One region of the Geobacillus thermopakistaniensis genome, then DNA from elsewhere that is predicted to be linked to it. Evidence: riboswitches for the same ligand, from Rfam matches in the RefSeq annotation. Region 1 holds a riboswitch; each other region holds the start of a gene.
The links. Region 1 has a riboswitch for S-adenosylmethionine ahead of T260_RS129850 (methionine biosynthesis PLP-dependent protein). Riboswitches for the same ligand answer to the same signal wherever they lie in the genome.
Positions count from the first base shown of each region.

Region 1 (11,965 bases):
GATGAACTGCCGTTCGTCATATAGTGCGCGGTCGAAGGTGACGCGCTCCGGGCAGTTAATTTTTTTGTACAGCCGCTCGCAGGCGGAGCGGTCGTTCGGCCAGACGATGTACAAGTGAATCCGGTAGCCGGAGGCGATCCACATTTTGGCAGCGCGGGCGAGGGTGTCTTCGACGAGTGTTTCGTGTTGGCCGAATAGGCGATTGTATGTCGTCCCCCAGTTGATGCCGATCGTTTTTTCTTTGTTTGGCGGTTCGGCTGAGGCGGGAGTCTGCAATAACAGCCCTGGATCGCCGATGACGCGGACGTTTGCAGGATAGGCGCCTAACGTTTTTAATACCGCTTCGCTGAGCGGGCCGCGAATGCCGGCAAAGGCGGCCGAGGCGAGGACGGTGCGGAACAGCTCGACGTCGTTGGCGGAAAAGTGGCGGTGAAGCGCTGGCTTAGCGCCTGCACACAAGGCGTCGGTTTCAGCTTCACCGATCCAGTCAATGCCGCTTCCCCATATCCATATTGGTTTTCCAGCTTCGTGCGCCTCTTGCAAAACGGCCATGTAGCCTGGAAGCAAGAGCGAACCGCCGCCGAGCACGACGGCGTCGTACGGGCTCGTATCTTTCCAGTTGACCTTGGGCGTCGATGGGATGATTTGAACGTCCGGGGCGTATTGGCGGGCATAGGAGGCAAAAAGATTCCATAACAGCTCGTCGCCTACGTTTTGAAAGCCGATCCAACCGATATACAACACCTTTTTCATCATGACGATTCCCCTTTCAACAAGGATGCATATACGCCAAGCACTTGGTCGACACACGTTTTGATATGAAACTGCTGTCTCACCCACTCCCGTCCGGCCGTGCCTAGTTGTTCGCGGTATGAGGGGGAGGCAAGCAGCCGTTTTAAGTCTTGGGAAAGAAGATAGCGGCTGCACCCTTGGCGCGAGCCGTGATCGCCAAAGTAACACTCCCATGCTTCGGCATAACCGCTTGGCTCGACAACGCCGAAGTAGCCGTGGTTGCCAGCGGCGAGCACCGGTTTGCCGCATGCCATCGCTTCTAGAGCGACACGGCCGGTGCCGACAACAACGTCAGCGAGTGAGTAATACACAGCCATATCGCTTTGTTCGCCAACGAGATGGAGAAACGACTCGCGGCACGTTTGGTGAATGAGACGGACAAGGCTCTGCACGTCAGAAAAGCGCGGGCCGTCTCCGACAACGACGGCGTGCAAGTTCGGAAACAGCCGTTTGACATCTTTGCACGCTTTTAAAAACATAAAACAAATGCCAGCTTTCGCCCAGGCGAGGCGGCTGCTATAGACGATGACCAAGGCGTCGTCCGGGATGCCAAGCGTCTGCCGCCCTCCGCGGCCGAGCGGGGCAAACTCGTTCGTGTCAATGCCGTTCGGGATGAGAACCCGTTTGGAAATGAGCGGGACAATATGCCGCTCGACGGGCGGACTGACAGCAATCGCAGCAGAAGCAAGACGGAGCATCTCTTCAAGCTCGGCTGGCGGATAGTACGTGCCATGGGCGGTAAAGACGACCGGGATGCCGCGGCGGCGCGCAGCGGTGGCAGCGAGGATGCCGGATGGCGTCTGGTGGGCATGAACGATCGAGATGTTTTCCTTCTTCATCACCGCCTCAAGCTGCTGAATGAGCTGTTCTTTCCGTTGTTCGTCTATCTCGATCGCTGTTGGAAAATCGATGAAATAAATTGAACAGCCGGCTTCCCTAAAACGATCGGCCAGTGACCCGCCGCGGGCGGCGACGGCCACATGAACGCCGCGGGCGGCCATTTCTTTCGCTAGGCTGAAGGCGTGCGTTTCCGTTCCTCCAAAGTCAAGGCCATCTAGCACCATGAATACGCGCATGATCAGCTCCCTCCTTTCTTATAAAACTGGCGCGAGCGCTGTTGCGGATGGCTGCGGTAGTAGTACAAAATGTCAGGCAAATTTTCCACTTCCAGCTTGGCGTTTAAACATTTGACAATAAACTCATAATCTTCGGCGCCGCGAATCCGCCTTGTCGGCCCGCCGAGTTGGTCAAACACGGCGCCGCGGAACATGATCGTGCCGTGGCAAATGCAATGTTTCCCTTCCGCATAGACGCGGCGGATGTCGCGCCCGTAAGCGAGCCAGTTGGCGGGCGTCTTTCGGTCGAAGTGTCCGTCGGGAAAGGCGGCGTAATTCGTGCCGATTAAAGCGATGTGCGGGTGCTCGTTCAAAAATTTCCATTGTTTTTCGAACCGCTCCGGATGGGAAATATCGTCGGCGTCATGGACAGCGATGTACTCACCTTTGCTTAAAAAGTAGCCGACATTGAGCGCCCCGGCAAAACCGACGTTGCGCGGGAGTTTGATATAGACGACCGGGAAGAACGGGGAATGGTCGTTCATCCACCGCTTCACGACTTCTTCGCTCCCATCGTCCGATCCGTCATCGACAATAATCGCTTCAAACTGGCGATATGTTTGATTGAACAGCCCATTTAGGCAGTCCTCAATATAACGGGATGCGTTATAACACGGAATGACGACGCTGATGAAGTCTTTTTTTCGCTCTGGCACCATCATCAATCACCTCATCCACTATATATCCATTTTTTCTCTTAACGGTGAGAGGCAATCGTTGATTTTTTAGGAAAACAGTAGAATTGTCCTATCATTTACCTGTCATTCCCCCGACAAAGTTCAACCGTTTTCCCCATGCCCGTGGCTAAAAAAATCGTTCTTTCTTCCTCGGATACGCACCCGTGTCGAATGAAAGAGCGGTGCATAACGTAGTTAACGAATGGAAGAAAAGGAAGGAGGAAGAGGCGTTGGGACATAAACATTTGCGCGAAGCAGTGAAAGAGCTGAAAAAGATCCGCAAATGGCTTGAAAAACTAGATTTGGATGATTCGGCCGTCGAACAAATTGTCTCTCTATTAGAAGCCATCGCCGATCACGGGGAAGATGCCGAACGAATTTTGCGCCGCATTCTTGATGAGGAGCAAGAACAGCGGGACATTTTGGAGGACGAGCGCGAACTGTTGCAAGCCATTTTGACCGAGTTGCGCACAGGGGCGCCACCCGCGGAAGATATTGGCGACGAGCTCGAGGACTTGATTGGGGAGAGAGTAGAAATTACGGTCAATTTCGGCCCGGTGAGCGGCACAGTCATCGCCGTCCGAAACGATTATGCCGTGCTTGAGGATGCGCTCGGGCGTTTCGTTTACATTCCGTTTGCCAGCATTCAAGCCATCACCCGTTTAGAAGGCTGATGAAAAACAATGGATTCGCTCGATTTATGAGAAATCACAAGGAATGAAGTGATGGTGTTGCAAGGTTTTTCAATTTGAGAAACACTGTTGGAGAGCAGTATTTCTCCTTAAATCACCGGCCTTTTAGACTGAAAGGAGGGAGGAGACAATGGACTTTGCGACCACATTCGAAGAGCAGCTCCGCCGCCTCATCGGGGAAACGATCCAAGTCGCGACGGACAACAACTTAATAGAGGGACGACTCACCGATGTCGAGGACGGAACGATCGAGCTTAGGGCGGAAGCGGGCGGATACGAGCGGGAAACGCGCACGGTGCTCATTCCGCTGACAGCCGTCAACTTTGTTCGGGAAGTGTAACGAAAAAAACAAAGGTATGCATCCGCCGAAACGATGCATACCTTTGTCGTTACCGCGTCGGAACGACCGATGGATGCTCATTGACAAACGACAACGCCTGCTCAAAATCGGCGATCAAATCGTTGACATCCTCAAGCCCGACGCTCAGCCGCAACAAGCCGTCGGTAATGCCGCGCCGGAGCCTCTCTTCTTTTGGCATCGCCGCATGCGACATTTTCGCTGGGTGCGATAAAATTGACTCGACCGCCCCAAGGCTGACAGCAAACACCGGCAAGCGGACGTTTCGGACGAACGTCCGAGCCGCTTCTTCATCGGCTAAACGGAACGACAGCACAGCGCCAAACCCGGCCGCCTGATGGCGCTGGATGTCATGGCCTGGGTGGTTCTCCAGCCCCGGATAATACACTTTTTCGACCTTTGGATGACAAGCCAAATACTTGGCGATGGCGGCCGCTGATTCAGACGACTGCTTCAGCCGAACGTGGAGCGTTTTTAATCCCCGCAGCACAAGCCACGCATCTTGGACGCCAAGGACGGCGCCAAACGCGTTTTGCAGTTTGTACAATTCTTTTCCCAATTCCTCGTCTTTCACGACCGCCAGCCCGGCGACGACGTCGCTATGGCCGGCTAAAAATTTCGTGGCGCTGTGAAGGACGACATCGACTCCAAGATCAAGCGGCCGCTGCAACGCCGGCGTCATGAACGTATTATCCAAGAATGTCAAACAGCCATGCGCCTTCGCCAACTTGACGACGCCTTGAATATCGGTCACTTTTAACAATGGATTGGACGGCGTTTCCATATAAATGACTTTCGTGTTCGGCCGGATGTTTTCCGCCACTGCGTTTAAATCGGTCATATCGACAAACGTATATTCAATGCCAAAGCGGCCGAGCACCTCCGTAATCATCCGGTACGTGCCGCCGTAGACGTCTTCGGTCACGAGCACGTGGTCGCCTTTTGAGAGAAGCAAAAACGCCGTTGAAATAGCCGCCATGCCAGAGGCGAACGCAAACCCGCGCGTTCCGCCTTCTAACGCCGCGATCGTTTCCTCAAGCGCCTCGCGCGTCGGGTTGCTGGAGCGGCTGTAGTCGTATTTGCCGAATGAATCGAAATCGAACTGATGGAACGTGGAGGCGTGCTGGATCGGCACGCTCACCGCCCCCGTTTCGCGGTCGACTTTCCATTCGTTATGGAGCAGTTTCGTCGAAAACGCCCATTCCTGTTCCATCGCTTACACCTCTTTCATGTTTTTCAATGCCTGCGCCAAATCGGCGATCAAATCGTCAGCGTGCTCAATGCCGACCGAGAAACGGAGCAGCCGGTTGCAAATACCGTTTTGGATGCGGATTTCCTCAGGAATGTCCGCATGCGTCTGCGTCGCTGGGTACGTAATAAAGCTTTCGACTCCGCCCAGGCTTTCCGCGAACGTAATGAGGCGCAAGCTTTTTAAAAACCCGTTCACCCACTTTTCATCGGCAATCCGGAACGACAGCATCCCGCCTCTTCCTGGATATAAGACGTCTGTAACATCTTCATGTTCGCGCAAAAAGGCGCTGATGCGCTTGGCGTTTTCTTCATGCTGGCGCATCCTTAGCGCCAGCGTTTTCATCCCGCGAATCAACAGCCACGAATCAAACGGCGACAAAACCGCGCCGATGGCGTTCTGATACTCGGCCAGGCGTTGACAGAGCTCCTCGCCCTTGGCGACGACAAGGCCAGCCAACACGTCGTTATGGCCGCCTAAATATTTCGTGGCGCTGTGGATGACAATATCGGCGCCTTGTTCGATCGGGCGTTGAAGCACCGGTGTATAAAACGTGTTGTCAACGATCAACAAAAGCCCATGCCGCTTGGCGAATTCGGAGACGGCGCGGATATCGGTCTCATGCATAAGCGGGTTCGTCGGTGTTTCCAGGAAAATCGCTTTCGTTTTTTCGGTGATACACGCTTCCACCGCAGCGAGATCAGCAAAATCGACGTAATGGAATCCAAGACCATACTTGCGCCAGCCGCGCTCAAACAGGCGGTACGTGCCGCCGTAAAGGTCGGCCGATACGAGAAACTCATCTCCGCTCTCAAACAAGGCGAGCACCGTCTGAATGGCGGCCATGCCGGAGCTGAACGCATAGCCTTGGTCGCCGCCTTCCAGTCTCGCGATCGCTTCTTCGACGATTTTGCGCGTGGGGTTGCCGGTGCGGATGTAGTCAAACCCAGTCGACTCTCCGATGCCGGCATGGCGGTAGGCGGTGGAAAAATAAACCGGCGGGTTGACCGTCCCCGTCACCGTTTCGCTCCGGTTGCCAATTTGCGCTAACAACGTCTCCAGTTTCTCCATCTCATCTCTCTCCTTCTGCTGAAAATTCCATCATGGATCAACGGCCGACCACTTAATGCCCAACGAAGCACCACTGTCCGTTGGGCAGAGGCCAAGCGCCTTCGTCCGAAACCGCCTCGCGGTTGATGGAAGCGGCCGCTTGAATAAATAAAAAAAGTCTTCTAAGAAGAAGACTTTTCCATACACATGGGGTCATGCTTCTTCTTATCTGCCGAATTGAATGCTCAATTCGCTGGATTTAGCACCTGGCCGTCGGGCGGCTGGTTGCTGAAGCTTCATTGGGCCAGTTCCCTCCGCTTCTCTTGATAAGAATGGGACGCGTATTCAATTTTTTTAAATTTAATAAAAATGTAACGCATTCCCCACGTTTTTGCAAGCCATTTTTTTGTCAGCGGTGCGATTCGGCAAATTCGCGAAAAATTCGAGCCCTTCATTAACATCTTTGGGCGCAAATATGTTACAATAACAGATGAACTTACGCTTTCATGGAGGATGGTCATGGCGACAGCAACAGGAACGATGCGCGACTGCAAGTTGTACAGCAGAGAGCTGCAAGAAGAAATCGAACTGCTCATCTACTTGCCAAGCAATTTTTCGCCGCTTTACAAATATTCTTTATTAATCGCGCAAGACGGCAAAGATTATTTTATGTATGGAAAAATGAAAACCGTCATCGAAACGCTGATGGCAGAAGGAACAATCGACCGGACGATCGTCGTCGGCATCCCGTATCGGAACGTCAACGACCGCTACGAGAAATACCACCCGGAAGGACGAAAGCACGAAGCATACCTTCGTTTTTTAGCCCATGAGCTCGTCCCGTTTTTGGACCGCGAACTGCCGACATACCAAATGGGCAAAGGCCGGGCGCTGATCGGCGATTCGCTCGGCGGAACGGTGTCGCTTCTAGCCGGGTTGTTGTATCCGCATACATTTGGGAAAATCGCCATGCAGTCCCCCTATATCGATGACTCGGTATTGGCGCGCATCCGCTCATTCCGCGATCCATCGCTCCTTTCGCTTTACCATTCTGTTGGCACAGAGGAAACAGCGGTGAAAACGACGGATGGCCATGTGCGCGATTTTATCACCCCGAATCGAATGGCGCGGGACTTGTTTATGGAAAAACGGTTTGCTTATACGTACCATGAGTTCGAAGGCGGCCATGCGTGGACGTATTGGCAGCCGGATGTACCCCGGGCCGTAGCCGCTGTTTTATCATTATAGGACAAAACGGAGCAACTTCAAAGATGTCGAAGCCGCCGCATCCATTCCGTGCGTTTCCTGTGCATGGAAAAAGAACTGGTTCAAGGAGGGAAAACAAAATGAAGTACGGCATTGTGATCTTTCCGCCAAAACGGATTCAGGACTTCGCCAACTCGTACCGGAAACGGTACGACAGCCATTACGCCCTCATCCCGCCGCATATTACGCTGAAATACCCATTTGAAGCGGATGAGGAGCAAATAAAAAAAATGGCGAAAGAGTTGCGCCGCATTGCGGCGGAAACACCTCCCATTCCGATCAAAGTGACGAAATTCAGCTCGTTTTACCCGACAAGCAACATCATTTATTTGAAGGTGGAACCAAACGACGTGCTCGAGCGCCTTCATGAACAACTGCACAGCGGCTTGTTCGCCGGAAAGCCGGAGTTTGTGTTCGTGCCTCACATTACGATCGGCCGCGATTTGCCGGGCGCAGAATATGCGGACGTCTACAGCCAGCTGAAGCTGCAAGATGTGCACTTCGAGGAGACCGTCGACCGCTTCCATCTTCTCTATCAGCTGGAAAACGGCTCGTGGACCGTCTATGAAACGTTTATCGTCGGAGGAAAGGAAACGGTCTGAGATGAACATTGCGATTGGCACAACGCAAGATCGCGCTTTGTACGAAGACGCCTTGCGCGTCCGCCGGCTCGTATTCATTGAGGAGCAAAACGTGCCGGAAGACGAGGAAATCGACGCATTCGAGGACGACTCGTTCCACCTCGTCCTGTATGATGGCCAAACACCGGTGGGTGCTGGGCGACTCCGTTTCATTGACGAAGGCGTCGGCAAAATCGAGCGCATTTGCGTCCTGCCGTCCTACCGCGGCCGCGGCGCCGGACGGATGGTGATGGAAGCGATCGAACAGCTGGCGAAAACAAAAGGGGCGAAAACGGCGAAACTGAACGCCCAGACGCACGCAGAACCGTTTTACCAAAAGCTCGGCTATACGACCGTCTCCGGCGTCTTTATGGACGCCGGCATCCCACATGTCACGATGGTGAAATCGCTCGAATGATGGCCATAGAACAGCCTCGTCTACACTGATCCAAGGCTTGGGATCATCGAACATCGTTTCGCTCTCCTGAGCCAAGCAGAGCAAAAGGGAGCTGTGCGCACGCAAGCTCCCTTTTGCTTACTTTTTGTTGTTCAGCATATTGGCGATCGTATTGAAATCAATTTGCTTGCCGTTATGGACGATCGCCTTGACGATTTGATCCTCAAGTTCTTTTGGCACTTTCCGGTTGGCAATTTGCGCCACCCGCTTCACCACTTGGCGCACCGTTTTTTCATCGCTGAAATTGGCGTTTTGCAGCGAGTTGGCGAGCTCAAAAACGTCTTTCATATTGACACCTGTTTTCTTTTCGATGTTTTTAAAAAATTGCTGATCCATCGTTCCGCCTCCTTCTCCCTGCTATATCGTATGATGCTCCCGCCTCGGCGTGCATCAAATTAGGGAAAGAAAAATACGAGCCGCTCCGTGGCGCCGAAACGGCCCGTACCCCTTTCGCTTTTTCCGTTAGGCGACAAATGCCGCGCCGACAATAATCAACAAAATGAACAACACGACAATCAGCACAAAGCCACCGCCATAGCCACCGCCATAGCCGTAGCCGTAAGGATAACCATAACCGCAGAAGCCCATCATAATGTGCACCTCCTTCTCCGTTTACTGTATCGTATTCACCGGCTTAGCGGGGCGTATGGGCGCAAAGGCCATTTTGTCATCCAAATCGGCGGAACAGCTCGGCAAATTCCCGCTCCTTTTTCGCAAACCATTGCTCGATGTAGTCTAAGTTGCCTTGCACACTTTTTAAAAATCCATTGTTCAATTTTTCGATTTCTTGCAACTGTTTGTTAAAGTCCTTTCCCCATTGTTCAAACAGGCGGATGAACGTTTCATGCCCTTCTTTGCGTGACGCAACCCAACCTTCGAGCGCCTTTTCCAGTTCTTTGCTCACACTTTCCCCCCCTTTCTTACTGTTGTATGCAAAAACGACTGCCCGAGGTGAAGGCATCCCCGTTCTTTTTTTGCCTCGCCATATGATAAAGTAAAGATGAACGTCAACATGAAAGGGAGGAAACGAATGTGAAACGCATTGAAACAGTGGAGCAATTCGAGGCGGTCATTTCCGGTGATAAACCAACGATCATCAAGTTTTACACAACTTGGTGTCCGGACTGCGTGCGCCTCAATATGTTCATCGATGACATCGTTCGCGACTATAGACAATATGATTGGTTTGAAATCGACCGTGACCAGTTTCCGGAACTTGGCGAGAAATACCAGGTACTTGGCATCCCGAGCCTGCTTGTCTTCCGCAACGGAAAAAAAATTGCTCATCTGCACAGCGCTGACGCCAAAACGCCGGAAGAGGTGCGCGCCTTTTTGCAGTCCCTGCCGGAGTAAGACGGGGCGGCATCCTTGCCTCGCCAGAGAAGAAGGGCAACAAAAAGAGGCTGTCCGAGAAGGAAGCTTTCCTTCTCGGACAGCCATGCGAATGAACAGACAGCTCCTTATGGATCGCCGATTGTGGAAACGGAAGCCGTCAATATTCAATTTCGTCGTAGTCTTTCGGCTGGCGCGTCAGCTGCGGGCTGTCAAACATCAATTCAATCGAAATTTCCTCATCGGTCGTCCGCGTCCGCTCGGAGCGGTCGTTTGGTTTCAATTGGACTTGAATTTCCTCATCCGTCGTTTTTATCCGTTTGTCTTCCATCGTCTTTTCCTCCTGTGTCATCAGTTTCGCAAGAGCGGTTCGACTTTTTGCACAAGCTCTGCCATTTTTGCGGCGTTTCGTTCATACAGCGCCTTCGCCTCTTCGGAATTCGTCTGCAACGCATACAGCTCCAGATCAGCCTGCACTTTTTTCATCGCGGCCAAGAGCAGCTTTTTCTCCTGCGGCTCGGCAATTTGGATCTTATCATCGTACAAATCGATCGTCAGCTGTCCGTATGAATCGACTTGGGCGAGAAACACATTTTCAATCGCCACTCCTTGTTTGTCAAGCTGTTCCTTCAGCCAGCCGCGGCCAAGCCCCATCGTAGCGAGTGGCTCATCCAAAATCATGCCGTCCATAATGACCGTTTGCGGCTCTTTTTCCCGCGGTGGGTTTGGGAACACATCTCCGACGGTGAGCGGCTGCTTTTCCCGCTTCAGCAACACGTTCAAGTCGCCGTTTGGCTCAAGCACCGCAAACTCGACGTCGGCGACGCGGAACACATCTTTTTTGCGCAGCTGTTCGAGCAGCTCGTCAACCGTATATTTCTCCCGTTTCAAGTTTTCCTCTAAAATTTTGCCGTTTTTAATAAAAACCGTGGAATTGCCCTCGACAAAATCGCGAAATTTCTTGTTGCGCAGCGAGAGACGAGCGACAGCCACTGGAAACAGCGACCAAATCAAAATGCTGGTGATGCCTTCTTGCAACGAAATTCCTAAATCGACCGACATCGTTCCAGCGATATCGCCGACGGTAATGCCGACGATGTATTCAAAAAACGACAATTTTGATAATTGCTTTTTGCCGAGAATGCGGGTGATAACAAACAACCCGATTAAAATGCAAATCGAACGAATGGCGGTTTCTAACCATATAGGCATCGATCATGCTCCTTACTTTCCGTGGTATTGCGGCTCTTCGAACTCGAGCCGGCCGATCCGGTCTTTGATGTCCGCGATGATCTCCTCTGTCGCAAGCATCGCTTCATGAAACGTCCGTTGCGCCGTTTCATCCTGGGAAGTGAGCGCCAGCTGTTGCAGCCCAGCGTGAATGCCTTTTAAGCTCGCCAACGTTTGTTTCACCTGCGAAGCAACGGTCATGGAAGATCCCTCCTATCCTTTCGGGCGGAACAAGAGCGCCCCGATAAACCCAAAGACGATCGCCGCGGAGATGCCGGCGCTCGTCACTTCAAACATGCCGGTCAATACGCCGATAATGCCGTGTTTTTCCGCCTCTTGCATCGCGCCGTGAACGAGCGCGTTTCCAAAGCTCGTAATCGGAATCGTCGCCCCGGCGCCGGCAAAATCAATGAGTGGCTCATACAAACCGAATCCATCCAAAATCGCCCCGACGACGACGAGAATCGTCAACGTATGCGCAGGTGTCAGTTTAAACACATCCATCAAAATTTGCCCGATCACGCAAATCAGCCCGCCGACGACAAACGCCCAAAAAAACATAGCCAACACGCTACGCCTCACCTCCATACTCGATCGCCACCGCGTGGGCGATGCATGGAATCGTCTCGTTTTGCTGGAACGATAGCGGCGACAATAGCGCTCCTGTCGCGACTGCCAAAATGCGCTTCAGCTCGCCGCGCCGCATCCGTTTGATGAGATGCCCGTAAACGACAACGGCGGAACAAGCCGCCCCACTTGCGCCGGACAAAACCGGCTGCCCATCGCGGTAAATGAGCAGTCCGCAATCTTGGTAGCGCTCTTCATCGATGTCAATGCCGTGCTGACGCAGCAAGTCAAGGGAGACTTGGCGTCCGATTCGCCCTAGATCGCCGGTGACGATCAAATCGTAATACGATGCATCGATTTGCATGTCGCGCAAATGCGCCTCAATCGTATCGACCGCCGCCGGCGCCATCGCTCCACCCATGTTGAACGGGTCGGCAAGCCCCATATCCACAACGCGGCCGATCGTCGCCGCGGTCACGCGCGGCCCGTCCCCTTTCGGGCTGACGATCGCCACGCCAGCTCCCGTTACTGTCCACTGCGCCGTCGGCGGCTTTTGCCCG
Region 1 covers NZ_AYSF01000048.1:1,526-13,490, forward strand. The annotation lists gene T260_RS129880 (polysaccharide pyruvyl transferase family protein) at 1-756, opposite strand, end outside; gene T260_RS129875 (glycosyltransferase family 4 protein) at 753-1,868, opposite strand; gene T260_RS129870 (glycosyltransferase family 2 protein) at 1,871-2,566, opposite strand; gene T260_RS129865 (hypothetical protein) at 2,815-3,258, shown strand; gene T260_RS129860 (LSm family protein) at 3,407-3,616, shown strand; gene metC (cystathionine beta-lyase) at 3,666-4,847, opposite strand; gene T260_RS129850 (methionine biosynthesis PLP-dependent protein) at 4,851-5,954, opposite strand; SAM riboswitch class I at 6,156-6,266, opposite strand; gene T260_RS129845 (GTNG_0744 family esterase) at 6,453-7,181, shown strand; gene T260_RS129840 (YjcG family protein) at 7,280-7,801, shown strand; gene T260_RS129835 (GNAT family N-acetyltransferase) at 7,803-8,237, shown strand; gene spoVIF (sporulation-specific transcription regulator SpoVIF) at 8,355-8,612, opposite strand; gene T260_RS1000000138800 (YjcZ family sporulation protein) at 8,739-8,867, opposite strand; gene T260_RS129825 (hypothetical protein) at 8,944-9,180, opposite strand; gene T260_RS129820 (thioredoxin family protein) at 9,309-9,629, shown strand; gene T260_RS1000000139955 (hypothetical protein) at 9,769-9,939, opposite strand; gene T260_RS129815 (DUF421 domain-containing protein) at 9,960-10,820, opposite strand; gene T260_RS129810 (DUF1657 domain-containing protein) at 10,833-11,039, opposite strand; gene spoVAE (stage V sporulation protein AE) at 11,052-11,408, opposite strand; gene spoVAD (stage V sporulation protein AD) at 11,410-11,965, opposite strand, start outside.

Region 2 (3,830 bases), on a different contig from region 1:
AGAAATGGTACATCGCCTGTTCGCGCGTCAGCTTGCTGATTGGCGGCAGGACGCCGAACGCATCAGCCGTCAAAAACACGATCGTGGACGGATGGCCGGCGACGCTTGGGTCGACGATGTTTTTGATCGCTTGAAGCGGGTAGGCGGCGCGCGTGTTTTCCGTCAGCGTGCCGTCGTCGTAATTCGGCACCCGCGTCGCGTCGTCGAGGACGACGTTTTCGAGCACCGCGCCGAAGCCGATGGCGTCAAAAATTTGCGGCTCTTTCTCGCGCGATAGGTTGATGCATTTCGCATAGCAGCCGCCTTCGATGTTGAAAATGCCGCGGTTTGACCAGCCGTGCTCATCATCGCCGATCAAGCGGCGGTTCGGGTCGGTCGAGAGCGTCGTTTTTCCCGTTCCCGACAAGCCGAAAAAGAGGGCGACGTCGCCTTCCTGGCCGACGTTGGCCGAGCAGTGCATCGGCAGGATGCCTTGTTCCGGCAGCAAATAGTTCATCACCGAGAAAATCGATTTTTTCATTTCGCCGGCATACTCGGTGCCGCTGATCAACACGGTGCGCCGTTCAAACGAGATGATGATGAACGCTTCCGAGCGCGTGCCGTCAACTTTCGGGTCGGCTTTAAAGTTCGGCGCGCAAATGACGGTGAATTGCGGCTCATGCGCGGCGAGCTCTTCGGCGTTCGGCCGGATGAACAGCTGATGGACGAACAAGTTGTGCCAGGCGAATTCGTTGACGACTTGAATCGGCAGCCGGTATTTCGGATCGGCGCCGGCAAAGCCTTTAAACACGAACAGTTCATCTTTCTTCATTAAATAGTCGAGCACTTTGTCGTACAGTTTATCAAACGTCTCCGGAGACATCGGCTGGTTGACCGCGCCCCAGTCGATCGTTTGCTTCGTTGACGGTTCTTCGACGATGTATTTGTCTTTCGGCGACCGCCCTGTGTACTTGCCGGTTGTCACCGCGACGGCTCCGGTGTGCGTCAGCCGTCCTTCGTTCCGTTGCAGGACTTTCTCGACGAGCTCGGCGACGGACAGTTGATGATGCACGTACGGTTTTTGCAGCAATAAATCAAGCTTATTCGTCATGTTTGCGATCCCCATATTCAAAACCTGCCTTCTTTTTGTAATCACTCTTGAAAATAGTATAACACATTTTTATTAATAGTCCATACTAATTGTGTGGGTTTTTCAAACTTTATTTTGCCCAATGTGTTGGTTTCCTTGAGGAAAGAATTTTCGCGGCTGGAAATGATAAAAAATGAATTTTGATAGTTGACTTTGCCGATTCCGTTGCGATAAGATAAGTCATTGAACGGATACTCTTATCCCGAGCCGGTGGAGGGACAGGCCCGATGAAGCCCAGCAACCGTCACAACTGTACATGTGTGAAATGGTGCTAACCTGTGGCAAGGCGCAGTCCTTGAACGATAAGAGTGAAAGGAAGCAATACGATTGCCATGACCTTTCCTCAGCCGTTACAGGAAAGGTTTTTTATATTGCGAAGGGAAAAAGGGAAATGAGTTCCGTGTCGCCACATTATGCCAAGAGGAGGAAACAAACCGAATGTCAGCCAAACGCCGCTTGTTTACTTCAGAGTCTGTGACGGAAGGACATCCGGATAAAATTTGCGACCAAATTTCTGACGCCATTTTGGATGCCATTTTGGAAAAAGATCCAAACGCCCGCGTCGCCTGCGAAACGAGCGTTACGACCGGGCTGGTGCTCGTGAGCGGGGAAATCACGACATCAACATACGTGGACATTCCGCGCATCGTCCGCGATACGGTCCGGGAGATCGGCTACACGCGCGCCAAATACGGATTTGACGCCGATACGTGCGCGGTGCTGACATCGATTGACGAACAATCGCCGGACATTGCGATGGGGGTGGACCGGGCGCTCGAGGCGCGCGAAGGTCAGATGACTGACGAGGAAATCGAAGCGATCGGCGCCGGCGACCAAGGATTGATGTTTGGGTTCGCCTGCAATGAGACGGAAGAATTGATGCCGATGCCGATTTCGCTTGCGCACCGCTTGGCGCGCCGATTGGCGGAAGTGCGCAAAACGGACGTCTTGCCGTACTTGCGGCCGGACGGGAAAACGCAAGTGACGATCGAATACGATGAAAACGGCAAACCGGTGCGCGTCGATACGATCGTCGTTTCCGCGCAGCACCATCCGGAAATTACGCAAGAGCAAATCCAGCGCGACATTAAAGAGCAGGTCATCAAGCCGGTCGTGCCCGCGGAGCTGCTTGATGAGAACACGAAATATTTCATCAACCCGACAGGACGGTTTGTCATCGGCGGTCCGCAAGGGGATGCTGGGTTGACGGGGCGCAAAATCATCGTCGATACGTACGGCGGCTACGCCCGCCACGGCGGTGGCGCGTTCTCGGGCAAAGATCCGACGAAAGTCGACCGCTCGGCGGCGTATGCGGCCCGCTATGTCGCGAAAAACATCGTCGCGGCAGGACTGGCCGACAAATGCGAAGTGCAGCTTGCCTACGCGATCGGCGTCGCTCGCCCAGTTTCGATTTCGATCGATACGTTCGGCACCGGCAAAGTGTCGGAAGACATTTTGATTGAAGTCGTGCGCAACAACTTCGATCTCCGCCCGGCGGGCATCATCAAAATGCTCGACCTTCGCCGCCCGATTTACAAACAGACGGCTGCTTACGGCCATTTTGGGCGTACGGACATCGACCTGCCGTGGGAGCGCACCGACAAAGCCGCCTTGTTGAAAGAACAAGCGCTGGCGTTGGCGGACAAGTGATGAAAGAAAAAGAGCTGCCTGATCACGGCAGCTCTTTTTTGTCGGCGCACGATGTCCGCTGTTGCTGCAGCGCTTTGTAATACTGCCCTTTCTCGACATATTCGCGGCGGATGCGCTCCATTTCGCGGATATCGTCTTCCGTCAGTTCGCGGACGACTTTCGCCGGCCGGCCGAGGGCGAGCGTGTTGGGCGGAATTTTTTTGCCCGGCGGCACTAAACTGCCGGCGCCGATAAACGCGCCTTCCCCGATTTCCGCGCGGTCCAAAATGATTGAGCCCATGCCGATGAGCGCGTTTTTGCGAACGATGGCGCTGTGCAAAATGACTTGATGGCCGACCGTCACCCCGTCCTCAATGATAAGCGGATTGTTTGGACTTTGATGCAAAATTGAGTTATCTTGAATATTGACCCGGTTGCCAATCACCGTTGGCGCCACATCGCCGCGAATGACGGTATTGAACCAAATGCTTGTCTCTTCGCCGATCACGACATCGCCGGTGATCGTCACATAGTCGGCGATAAAGGCGGAGGCGGCAATTTGCGGCGTTTTGCCTTTGTATGGGTAAATCATGGGCGTTCGTTCCTTTCTGTTGCAAAATCGATCGTTCACCATGTATTGTACAACGCTGCGTCCAAATCGCCAACGAAAGCGAGCGCGCCTAATCGGGATTGGTGAAAAACGTTTCGTTTCGCCCGATGAGTGGTTGGGATCGGGGAAGAAGATCCGATTTCACAAAGCTTCTCAACGTGAGAAGAACCGTTGTTGAGCGGCTTTTTCATTCCGTCGCCAACCCTTTTATGGTTTGCCCCGGCCGCATTGATGGCAATACTGGAAGACGAGATCGCAAGCTGTTCAGACGCGAAACGATTTTGGTTGCCGATAAGATGGAAATGCTAGGAGACGAGACCATGGTGTTTGCACCTGAGGTGAGCCGATTGAACATTCCGAAAAACCCCATCGCCTTGATGAAAATGGTGTATCGTGACGTGCTTCCGCTTGTCCACCGCGAGCTTGCCTATTGGCGGCGCCAGGCCGAGCGCATTCCCGACC
Region 2 covers NZ_AYSF01000028.1:69,211-73,040, forward strand. The annotation lists gene pckA (phosphoenolpyruvate carboxykinase (ATP)) at 1-1,105, opposite strand, end outside; SAM riboswitch class I at 1,324-1,438, shown strand; gene metK (methionine adenosyltransferase) at 1,568-2,779, shown strand; gene T260_RS135350 (gamma carbonic anhydrase) at 2,802-3,350, opposite strand; gene tbcS (tetraprenyl-beta-curcumene synthase) at 3,689-3,830, shown strand, end outside.
Region 2: another riboswitch for S-adenosylmethionine. It lies ahead of metK (methionine adenosyltransferase); the one in region 1 lies ahead of T260_RS129850 (methionine biosynthesis PLP-dependent protein).

Region 3 (3,830 bases), on a different contig from region 1:
GTGCCGAACAGCCCTAAAAACGCATACACCTTCAGCAGCAAATTCACCCACATCGGCAAAATAAGCAACAACAGCCATAGCTGCTTGTGCCGCGTCTTCGTCAGCCAATAGGCGGTCGGATAGCCGATGAGCAGCGACACAAGCGTGATTAAAAACGCATACCAAAACGAATACGCCATCATTTTCAAATAAATGGGCGTCCACACGGATTTGTAGTTGGACAACGTCCAATGGCCGTCAAGATCCAAAAACGATTCATACACCAAAAAGACAATCGGGGCCACGACAAACAGCACAAGCCAAATGCCATAAGGGATTAAATACCAGTTCCGCCACGCCCGTTCCGTCATGCGTCCTCATCCTCCTTTTCGAGTCGCATGACGTGAATCGCTTCCGGTTCAAAACGAAGGCCGACCGTTTCCCCGACTTCGGCCTTTTTCGTCGAATGGACAAGCCATTCGTTGCCGTTTTCGTCATAGCCGCAAATTTCATAATGGACACCGCGGAATAAGAGCGAATCGACGCGGATGACGATCTGCCCGTCTTCCGGCGCCGCGAGCTCCAAATCTTCCGGGCGGATGACGACATCGACCGGTTCGTTTGGCGCGAAGCCGCGGTCAACACACGCAAACTGTTTGCCGGCAAATTCGACGAGGAAATCGTCGATCATGCGCCCTGACAAAATGTTCGATTCGCCAATGAAATCGGCGACGAATCGATTGACAGGCTCGTCGTAAATGTCTTTCGGCGTCCCAAACTGCTGAATTTTCCCTTTATTCAGAACAAAAATGTAATCGGACATCGCCAGCGCTTCTTCTTGATCATGCGTGACAAAAATAAACGTAATGCCCAATCGGCGCTGCAATTCACGAAGTTCATACTGCATTTCCGTGCGCAGTTTCAAATCCAAGGCTGACAGCGGTTCATCCAAGAGCAGCACCTCAGGTTCATTGACAATCGCCCGGGCAATGGCGACGCGCTGACGCTGGCCGCCTGACATTTCTTGAATGCGGCGGCGCTCATAGCCGTCTAAGTTGACAAACCGAAGCGCTTCCCTCACTTTCTCGCGAATGTCGGTTTCTTTCATCTTTTTCACGCGCAAACCAAACGCAACGTTTTCAAACACATCGAGATGAGGGAACAATGCATAGTCTTGAAAAACAGTGTTGACTTGCCGTTTGTTCGGCGGGACGTTTTGAATCGGCTTTCCGTGGAAATAAATCGTTCCTTCCGTCGGCTCGATAAACCCGGCAATCAGCCGCAAAATCGTTGTCTTCCCACAACCCGATGGTCCAAGCAGCGTATAAAACTTCCCGCGCTCCATCGCAAAACTGACATCATCCAGTACGGCTGCGCCGTCGTATTCCTTCGTCACTCGCTCGAAGCGGATGATTTCTCCGTTCACTTTCAGCCCCCCGTCTTCTTCATCTCCATCATTCCTAATTAGAACATAGAGACAATGAAAGTGCAATGACAAAACGATCGTTGAACGGTCTTCCCACCCATGCCAATGCTTAAGAAGCGAAAAATGGTCGATGATGCAATTGATAAGGCAACATACCGCCCGTTTTCCTCTCTTACAAGACATAATCAAGGTATTGAAAAATAAATCCAATTAAAAATCTAATATTTTTGCCTCTATCGGCTCAAACGTTTCTATGTGAACATGGAAAAAACCAATTTTTTCTATTATAATATATCTATGAATTCTGTTAGGGAGGAATGAAATTGAAAAGCATCAAACCCGGCCGCGGTCCGTCGATGCAAGGACTCTTCGGCAGCATCGCCGCTGTGTTGTTCGGCATCTTTTGGATGGTGATGGCATTCTCCATCACCGCGGACTCGCCGTTTCCCGCCGCCCGCTTTTTTCCGTTTTTCGGCCTTGTCGTCATCGCCATCGGCGTATTTCAAGCGTTTTACCATTACAAAAATGCGACGGGAAAACAACGCATGTCCTTATTGGACATTGTCGACAGCGAGGAAGAGCCCGACCCGCTGAACGTCCGATTTGGAAGCCATAAACAGCCAAACAAGCATTGCCCTCATTGCGGCGGGCATGTGCAGCACAATTTCCAATTTTGCCCCCAATGTGGAAAAGAGCTTCTCCGTTGATCCGAGAAATTCTTTTTTGAAATTTCCTCGCTTCACCGTATTGAATAATTTCGAAAAATACATTAAATTATATAGTAATCATCAAAACGCTGCCGCACAATTGCATACGGACATTCTTATCAAGAGAGGGGGAGGGACTGGCCCGGTGAACCCTCAGCAACCTGGCCCGCGGCCAAGGTGCTAAATCCAGACAGGCGGAAGCCTGGAAGATAAGAAGAAGCGAATGAAAAGTCTTCTTCTTATAGAAGGCTTTTTTCTTTTACTACGGAGAAACGGGGGAATCGAACGTGGGATTGCTGGATAAGTTGAAAGAGCGCATTCTCATCGCCGACGGGGCGATGGGAACGCTTTTATATTCGCACGGCATTGACCGTTGTTTTGAAGAATTGAATCTATCCAATCCAGATGAAATCGTCCATATTCATGAAGCGTATATCGCCGCGGGCGCCGACGTCATTCAGACGAATACATACGGCGCCAACTATGTGAAACTCGCCCGCTACGGCCTTGAAGATGAGGTGCCGGCCATCAACCGCGCGGCGGTGCGGCTCGCCAGGCAAGCGGCGAACGGGCGGGCGTACGTGCTCGGGACGATCGGGGGGCTGCGCACGTTAAACAAAAGCGTCGTCACGCTCGAAGAAGTGAAACGGACGTTTCGCGAGCAGCTGTTTGTCCTGCTGGCTGAAGGAGTCGACGGCGTGCTGCTCGAGACGTATTACGATTTGGAAGAGTTGGAGACGGTGCTTGCCATCGCCCGCAAAGAGACCGACTTGCCGATTATCGCTCACGTCTCGCTCCATGAAGTCGGCGTCTTGCAAGATGGCACGCCGCTCGCGGACGCCCTTGCCCGCCTAGAGGCGCTCGGGGCCGATGTCGTCGGACTGAACTGTCGTCTCGGTCCATATCATATGCTTCGGTCGCTCGAGGAAGTGCCGCTGCCGAAGCAGGCATTTTTGTCGGCGTATCCGAACGCGAGCCTCCCGGATTACCGCGATGGCCGGCTTGTCTATGAGACGAACGCTGAATATTTCGAGGAAACAGCCAAAGCGTTCCGCGACCAAGGGGTGCGCTTGATCGGCGGGTGCTGCGGCACGACGCCGAAGCATATCGCAGCGATGGCAAAAGCGCTCTCCGACCGAACGCCGGTGACGGAAAAAACGGTGAAACGGCGCGCGGTGTCTGTATCAGTGCAAGCGGATCGGCCCGCCCCATCTCCCCTTCCCGAGCTTGCCCGCACGCGCCGCTCGGTCATTGTGGAGCTGGATCCGCCGAAAAAATTGGGGATTGACAAGTTTCTTGCTGGGGCGAAAGCGCTCCATGACGCCGGCATCGATGCGCTGACGTTGGCCGACAACTCGCTCGCCACGCCGCGCATCAGCAACGCCGCTGTCGCCACGATCATCAAGGAGCAGCTCGGCATCCGCCCGCTTGTGCATATTACATGCCGCGATCGCAATTTGATCGGCTTGCAGTCGCATTTGATGGGCTTGCATACGCTCGGCATCACCGACGTGCTCGCCATTACCGGCGACCCGTCGAAAATCGGCGACTTCCCAGGAGCAACGTCGGTGTATGATTTATCATCGTTCGATTTGATCCGCTTGATCCGCCAGTTTAACGAAGGGCTGTCGTACTCGGGCAAACCGCTTGGGCAAAAAACGAACTTCTCGATCGGCGCTGCGTTCAACCCGAACGTCCGCCATTTGGATAAAGCAGTT
Region 3 covers NZ_AYSF01000045.1:33,673-37,502, forward strand. The annotation lists gene T260_RS130310 (ABC transporter permease) at 1-350, opposite strand, end outside; gene T260_RS130305 (ABC transporter ATP-binding protein) at 347-1,405, opposite strand; gene T260_RS130300 (DUF7577 domain-containing protein) at 1,729-2,112, shown strand; SAM riboswitch class I at 2,226-2,328, shown strand; gene T260_RS130295 (bifunctional homocysteine S-methyltransferase/methylenetetrahydrofolate reductase) at 2,400-3,830, shown strand, end outside.
Region 3: another riboswitch for S-adenosylmethionine. It lies ahead of T260_RS130295 (bifunctional homocysteine S-methyltransferase/methylenetetrahydrofolate reductase); the one in region 1 lies ahead of T260_RS129850 (methionine biosynthesis PLP-dependent protein).